2 linked regions of the Bremerella sp. P1 genome follow. Each later gene encodes a partner of the first gene's protein in a complex. Links are inferred from orthologs where the notes say so. Each region holds a gene or a part of one and is shown in the gene's direction. Other genes may lie near its edges.

The links.
Region 2: the proteins of tsaE (region 1) and tsaD are in contact, whole or in part, in a crystal structure (PDB 6N9A), measured with the Thermotoga maritima proteins. The link is inferred for Bremerella sp. P1 from one-to-one orthologs. Residues at the interface, in WP_004082108.1 of Thermotoga maritima: Leu37, Gly38, Lys46, Lys57, Val59, Lys60, Ser61, Thr63, Phe64, Thr65, Leu66, Met67, Val69, Pro71, Tyr82, Arg83, Leu84, Asp86, Asp88, Phe89, Asp93, Ile128, Asp130, Glu131, Arg134; in WP_004082750.1 of Thermotoga maritima: Cys10, Asp11, Arg49, His50, Leu82, Gly84, Gly135, Gly136, Glu154, Thr155, Leu156, Asp157, Asp158, Ser159, Glu162, Asp165, Lys166, Arg169, Leu170, Tyr175, Lys213, Thr214, Leu217, Tyr218, Gln221, Arg222, Asn324.

What each region holds. Positions count from the first base shown.
Region 1 is NZ_CP118164.1:6,862,231-6,865,543, forward strand. The notes cover bases 81-3,070. They hold tsaE (tRNA (adenosine(37)-N6)-threonylcarbamoyltransferase complex ATPase subunit type 1 TsaE), read left to right. Parts: upstream 81-1,335; coding sequence 1,336-1,806; downstream 1,807-3,070. Other genes in these bases: PSR63_RS27755 (trypsin-like peptidase domain-containing protein), read left to right, coding at 81-237; PSR63_RS27760 (thiamine-phosphate kinase), read left to right, coding at 405-1,322; PSR63_RS27770 (hypothetical protein), read right to left, coding at 1,824-2,240; PSR63_RS27775 (hypothetical protein), read right to left, coding at 2,387-3,070. In the rest of the region: more of PSR63_RS27755, read left to right, coding at 1-80; more of PSR63_RS27775, read right to left, coding at 3,071-3,313. UniProt on the Escherichia coli protein: Required for the formation of a threonylcarbamoyl group on adenosine at position 37 (t(6)A37) in tRNAs that read codons beginning with adenine.
Region 2 is NZ_CP118164.1:4,788,669-4,791,935, reverse strand. The notes cover bases 289-3,232. They hold tsaD (tRNA (adenosine(37)-N6)-threonylcarbamoyltransferase complex transferase subunit TsaD), read left to right. Parts: upstream 289-1,221; coding sequence 1,222-2,244; downstream 2,245-3,232. Other genes in these bases: PSR63_RS20095 (hypothetical protein), read right to left, coding at 2,328-3,232; PSR63_RS20105 (S41 family peptidase), read left to right, coding at 289-1,205. Also shown: more of PSR63_RS20105, read left to right, coding at 1-288; more of PSR63_RS20095, read right to left, coding at 3,233-3,267.

The sequences.
Region 1 (3,313 bases):
CTGCAAGTGACCGCCGTGCGAGCTGGCAGCCCAGCCGAAGTCGAAGGCATCCAGACCGGTGACATCCTGGTCGGCATGCACGACTGGGAAACGATCTCGTACGAGAACCTCGACTACATTCTGAAGAACAAGTCGGTGACCACACGCGGTGCGATTCGCTTCTACATTCTGCGAGAACGCGACACCCTGTACGGCGACATCAGCCTGGCCGCCACCCAGCAGGTCACGCAGCGATAAGACTGGCTCGCTGCAACATTCCTTTCCCCACGCCACGATAGGCGTGGGGCGAGCATCTTGTCCCCTCGCCCCTGAGGGGAGAGGGTTAGGGTGAGGGGCTCTCCCTCGCAGCATCGCTCTCTTATAATTCACAGGCAAACTAAACGTTCCTGTGAAAGGCTTTGATCGTGGAACAAGCGTTCCTCAAATATCTCGCCGCTCAGAAGCAATCCATCTCGCCCGATAGCATTGGCATCGGCGACGACGCGGCAGTGCTATCGTGGCAAGCCGCTCAAAAGCTGGTCGTCTGCACCGATCTGATCTCCGACGAGACCGACTTCCACCTGGCGGATGTCACGCCGCAGCAGATTGGTCGCAAAGCACTGGCCATCAACCTCAGTGACATCGCTGCCATGGCCTGTGAGCCCGTAGGAGCGTTCCTCACGCTGCTTCTGCCCCAAGGTGACGCCTCGCTCGACCTGGCGACAGGAATCTACGAGGGAGCCGCTCAGCTAGGCGAAACATACGGCTGCCCAATTTTGGGTGGCGATACGAACACGTGGCCCGGCAAAGTGGCCGTCAGCGTGACGGTGCTAGGGCGATGTCCCTTCGATAAGCCGCTGCTGCGCGAAGGAGCCCGGCCTGGGGACGCGATCTACGTCACAGGCACCCTCGGTGGCAGCATCCTGGGCGACCACATCGACTTCCATCCTCGTGTGCGAGAAGCGATCCGGCTTCGCGAGATTTGCGGTCTGACCGCAGGCATGGACATCAGCGACGGCATCTCGATCGACCTGCCACGCCTCTGCCAACGGAGCCGTGTAGGAGCCGAGATCGACGTCCGTGCGCTTCCCATTTCCGACGCGGCCCGTCAGATGAACCACTCGACCGGCAAGCCTGCGTGGTGGCATGCTCTGAACGACGGCGAAGATTTCGAGCTCTTGTTCACGGTACCGGAAGCGGAAATCGAACGGCTGGAAGCCCAATGGACGGAGTCGACCCCAGTGACAAAAATAGGAACCATTCAATCAGGCACCGACCTGTTCCTGCTGGACGAGTCAGGCCAGCGACAGCCCCTGGAGCCGGAAGGTTTCTCGCACCAATAGCCCAATACCCACCATGAGCAGCATCACCTGGGAAGCAACCAGCGAAGACGACACCAAGAAGCTCGGCACCATTCTGGCCGACGCCATCCCGCCAGGGACCGTCGTCGCACTGAACGGCACGCTCGGGGCCGGCAAGACGCGGCTGGTTAAAGCCATGGCCGACGCCCTGGGTATCCCGGCAGAAGACGTCATCAGCCCGACGTTCGTCATCATGCAGCGTTACTTTGGCGGCAAGACGCTCTACCATTTCGACGTCTATCGCATCAAAGACGATGACGAGTTTCTGGAACTAGGGCCCGAAGAGTATTTCGATTCCGACGGCATCACCCTGCTGGAATGGGCCGACCGCGTCGAGAACTGCCTGCCGCACGACTACCTGCGGATCGATATCGAAGTGTTGGGCGAGACTGCCCGGCAGTTCACGATCTCGTCCGTGGGGGAAGATCTGGAAAACGTGCCACTGCAGGTGAAGGACGCTTTGTAAACCAAAGCTTGGGTCGACTACTCAGCGGCCGGCATTCGCTCGGTGCCGTTGACCGTCACGTTTCCTTCGGCATCAATCACGACCTGGTCACCCACCTTGAGTGTGCCGTAGTCTTGATCGTTATAGACGAATTCAACTTCCGATTCGTTGATGCTATCGAGTTGAATCACGGCTTCGTCACCCAGAGTGAAACGTTTCGAGGCACCCGATTTTTCAGGCTCGAGGAAATCGGCATGAATCTCATCCTCCGTGCTCGCGCCACCGGCACTCACCGCAACCTGGAAGTCAATGCCAAACACCTTCGCCGTCCCGACACCGTCTTCGCTTTTGACGAAGTCGCCGGAGGTAGGAGGAATCGGTATCTCCGGCGACTGGCTGCAACCCGCGTAAACGAACAACGGGGTCAGCAATACGAGGGAAAGCAGTCGATGCATGATGAACATCCGTTTGAACTTTCAGGGAAAAGGCTTTGCGACTTCTGTGATTCGCACTTTGCTCGTGAATCTTGACTAGATCCAGCTGTGCTAACTCGGCACTTAGTTTATCCGAGCATTTCCATCCACCATAACTGTTTCCACACCTAAGCTTCTCCTGAAACGACCTTATCCGCAATTTCCAGTCGCTGCTCGATTAGTTGCTCAATCGTCCTCAATCCCTTCAGCTCGGTTTGGTCGATCAGCAGAGGTAGCGTGGCTCCATAGTCGGATACCGCATCCAGATCGTAGCTGCCGCGGGCCTTACCCCGCGCGTTGATGTAGGCCGAAGGATGGACACTGATCTGCTTGATTTGTTCGGCCGGAAGCTGCCGAGTGTTTCTCATCGGAAGCGGGCCACTGGAGACACGAATCCATGCGGGAGTGACCGTCACTTGGGTTCGGTTGATCAGCTGGCATAAAGCCAGGTAGCCCAAGCAGGTTGCCGGAACTCCGATCAGCAGAGACGCCAGAAATCCGAACAGCGTTCCTCCCTGAATAAAGCCTGCGATCGACCAGCCTTCGAGCCAGAGCATCAGCACACACCCGGCCATTGCCAGACCGACGATCGCAGCCGTCACCACAACCACAGGTAAAGCGCCGGCCCGATTCCAGTCGGCCGTGATCGTCAGCGTCGGGCCTTCTTCACGCAGTAGCAGGGTCACCGGCACATGGTCGATATTGCGCCGCTGCGGTGGATGCAGGCCCACCGACTTCCATACCGCCTGGTCAATCTCCAATTCCGCTTCGCAGTAGGTGCACTGAGAAGACGTCATCTTCTGTGGTGGCGGAGTCAGGGCGCCGCACTGAGGACAAATGAGCACGATCTTTTGTGTCGGCTCCGCGGCTTCCTGATCGAGACTAGCAGGCCCTGTTGTTGTAGCGGATCTTGCAGGCTGCGAGAGCTGGCCGGCGATGTGGGCGTTTAAAACGGCTCGGACAGCCCGGGGTACTGCCGACGACTTTTCATGTTTGATCAGCACGACCTTGCGACCGGTTTGGGTCACGGCATGCAGTTCGTACTGGTAGCCGGA
Region 2 (3,267 bases), 2.1 Mb from region 1 along the record:
TCGAGCTGATTCAGCTGTTCGCGGACACGCTTGACCAGGTCGATCGGAATTACGTCAAAGACGTAGATCGCCGAGAGTTGATGGAGGCAGCCATCCGGGGAGTGATCTCCAAGCTGGACCCCTATTCCAATTACATCGCCCCGGAAGATCTCGAACGCTTTAAGACCGGCGTGGAAAGTGAATTCGGCGGTATCGGCATTCAAATTTCAACACGGGACGGGCAATTGGTGGTGACCAGTCCTCTGTTTGGTACACCGGCCTACGAGGCCGGGATTATTGCCGGCGATCGCATCACCCACATTGAAGGGGAAGAGACCAAGGGTCTTTCAATTGACGATGCCATCAAGAAGCTGAAAGGCCCGGTCGGCACCGAAGTTACGATGACGGTCTATCACCCGAGCACCTTCAGCAGTGAAAAAGTCAATGTCCGCCGCGAAATGGTCCAGATCGAAACGGTCCTGGGTGACGAACGGCTGGAAGGCGGCAACTGGGACTTCATGTTCGATCACGCCGACAAGATCGGGTACGTGCGGGTCTCGGCGTTCAGCCGGCACACCGCCGACGATTTGCATCAGGCAATCACCCGACTGTTAGACGACGGCATGAAGGGGCTTGTGCTTGATCTTCGATCGAATCCTGGTGGTCTTCTCACTTCTGCGGTTGAGATCTGCGACATGTTTATCGACGAAGGCAAGATCGTCAGCACCGAAGGACGTAATTCACCGAAACGGGTCTGGACCGCTGAGAAGGACGGGACACTGCCTGACTTCCCCATGGTCGTTCTGATCGACCACTACAGCGCTAGTGCCAGCGAGATACTCTCGGCCTGCCTACAAGACCACGATCGAGCAACGATTATCGGCGAACGCAGTTGGGGCAAGGGCAGCGTTCAGAACATCATCGAGCTAGAGGAAGGCAAGAGCGCCTTAAAGCTTACAACTGCTGGATACCAGCGCCCCAGCGGCGAGAAGATCCACCGCTTTGAAGGGGATACCGAAAGCGACAAGTGGGGCGTTTCCCCCGACGATGGCATGGACGTGAAGATGAGCCGAGAACAGAAAGTGGCCTACCATACCTACCGTCGACTGCGAGATCAGGATACGATCATTCCACACCCGCCTGCCCCACAACCGGAACTTTCTGAAATCGACCCGGTGTTAAGCAAAGGGCTCGAACACCTGAAGGCGGCGATTTCTTCTTCCTGAACCGCACGCCCAAGCGATGAAAATTCTGACGATTGAATCGACCTGCGACGAGACTGCCGCAGCCGTTATCACCGACGATCTACAGGTCCTGTCCTCGGTCGTAGCTTCGCAGGATGAGCTTCATCAGAGGTTTGCCGGTGTCGTTCCGGAGATCGCCGCCAGGGCCCATCTGGAACGATGCTTGCCCGTCATTGACGAGGCAATTCGGAAAGCCGATATCGAGCTGACGGATATCGATGCCATTGCCGTCGCCAACATGCCAGGGCTCGCAGGCTCGCTTCTCGTAGGCGTTACCGCGGCTAAAACCTTGGCTTGGCTACTGGGCAAGCCGCTGATCGGCATTAACCACCTGCAGGGGCATATCTATGCTTGCCAGGTTGCTTTCCAAAAGCCAATTTTTCCCTGCATCGGGCTGATCATTAGTGGTGGTCACTCGACGATCTACCACTGCAAGAGTCCGTTCGACTTCCAGCCCCTTGGCGGCACCATCGACGACGCTGCAGGCGAATCGTTCGACAAGGTCGCTTCCATGCTTGGTTTACCTTACCCAGGTGGACCCTCCCTTTCCAAGTGCGCTTTGAACGGTGACCCCAACGCCTACGCATTTCCCCGCCCGTTTCTCAAGGATTCGTCCAGACTCGACTTCAGCTTCAGTGGGCTAAAGACGGCAGTACGCTACGAAATTGCTGGCCCCGGAGCGGTTGACTTCAAATCGTTGGAGATCGGCGAACAACGTAAGGCCGATATTGCCGCCAGCTTCGAACAGGCGGTCGTCGATTGCCTGGTGGGGAAGACGATGCAGGCAATGAAGTCGACGGGAATTCAGCGGATCTGTGTCGGCGGAGGCGTGGCTGCCAATAAGCGATTCCGAGCTGCCCTGGAAGAAGAAGTCTCGGCAGCCGGCGGAGAGCTGCTAATCGCGCCGATGCACCTGTGCACGGATAACGCCGTCCTGGGCGCGATCGCGATAGAAAAAATAAAAGCCGGGCAGGTCGATGATCTCTCACTCGACGCGATACCCGGCTTGATTCGTAACTAATTAGTCGACGGTCGACTTCACCGTTTTGACGAAGAGCAACCAAAAGGTTCGGGCACGTTACCCCGAACCCGTAGGGCATTTCTTTAGAAGATGTTGCCCGTATTGCCGCCCGTATTCCCCATCGCACCGGTGTTCGTACCCTGGAACGTATACGAGATCACTTCACCGATCGACGAGAACAACGGCGTACCGTTGAATCGCACGTAACGACGGTCGGCCGAAACCACGGCGAATGCCGAGAAGTTCGTACCTTCGGGAAGCGTCGTGATCACCGGGCGATAACCAACCGAATTACGGACGCGGCGAACGAAATCGTTCGATCCGTCGTTCACATCAGCAACATATTCTTCGGATGCGGTTGAACCTTCGGCAGCATTGTTCAGCTTGGCTGCGACCAGCTCACGAGTCATTGCCGCTTGGGTTTCCACAGCGACCTGGACTTGTTGCTCGGACAGGCTCTCCTTACGACGGCCTTCCGGCACCGTGAACGTCACGAGGGCACCATCCTTGCCAAGCTCCAGTTGTTGACGCTCGTGGCGTTGGTCTTCCGTACCGTAGTTGGTGAACACGTCCACGGTGATCTTACCAGCAGTCACATCGCCCCAAATCTTACGAACCAGCATCTTGTAGTCACCCTTGAAACCCTTGGGGACAACATAGACTTCGTAGGCACCATCCGTACCAGCATCAGCCAGCGACGAGACGGCGTCCCCGAGGAAGATACCACCCGAGATGGTTCGCGGATTGTGCTGCGAACAGACGCTGCCGCTAGGCTCTTCCACGATCAAGTCGAGATCGGATTCACCCGACCAGGTCACTTTCACGATCGCATCGCGAACCAGTGCTTCTCGGATGTTTTCGCTGAACTTCTCAGCGACATCATTCTTCTTGTTGGCAAGCAACTGCTGAAGTTGTGCCTTGGCCGTATTGAAAGCTTCCTGACGGATATCAAGATGCTCCTTCGGCCATTCCTGTGAGAGAATCCCAATGCAGGCCCAGCGAATTGCTTCGTTATCTTCCAGA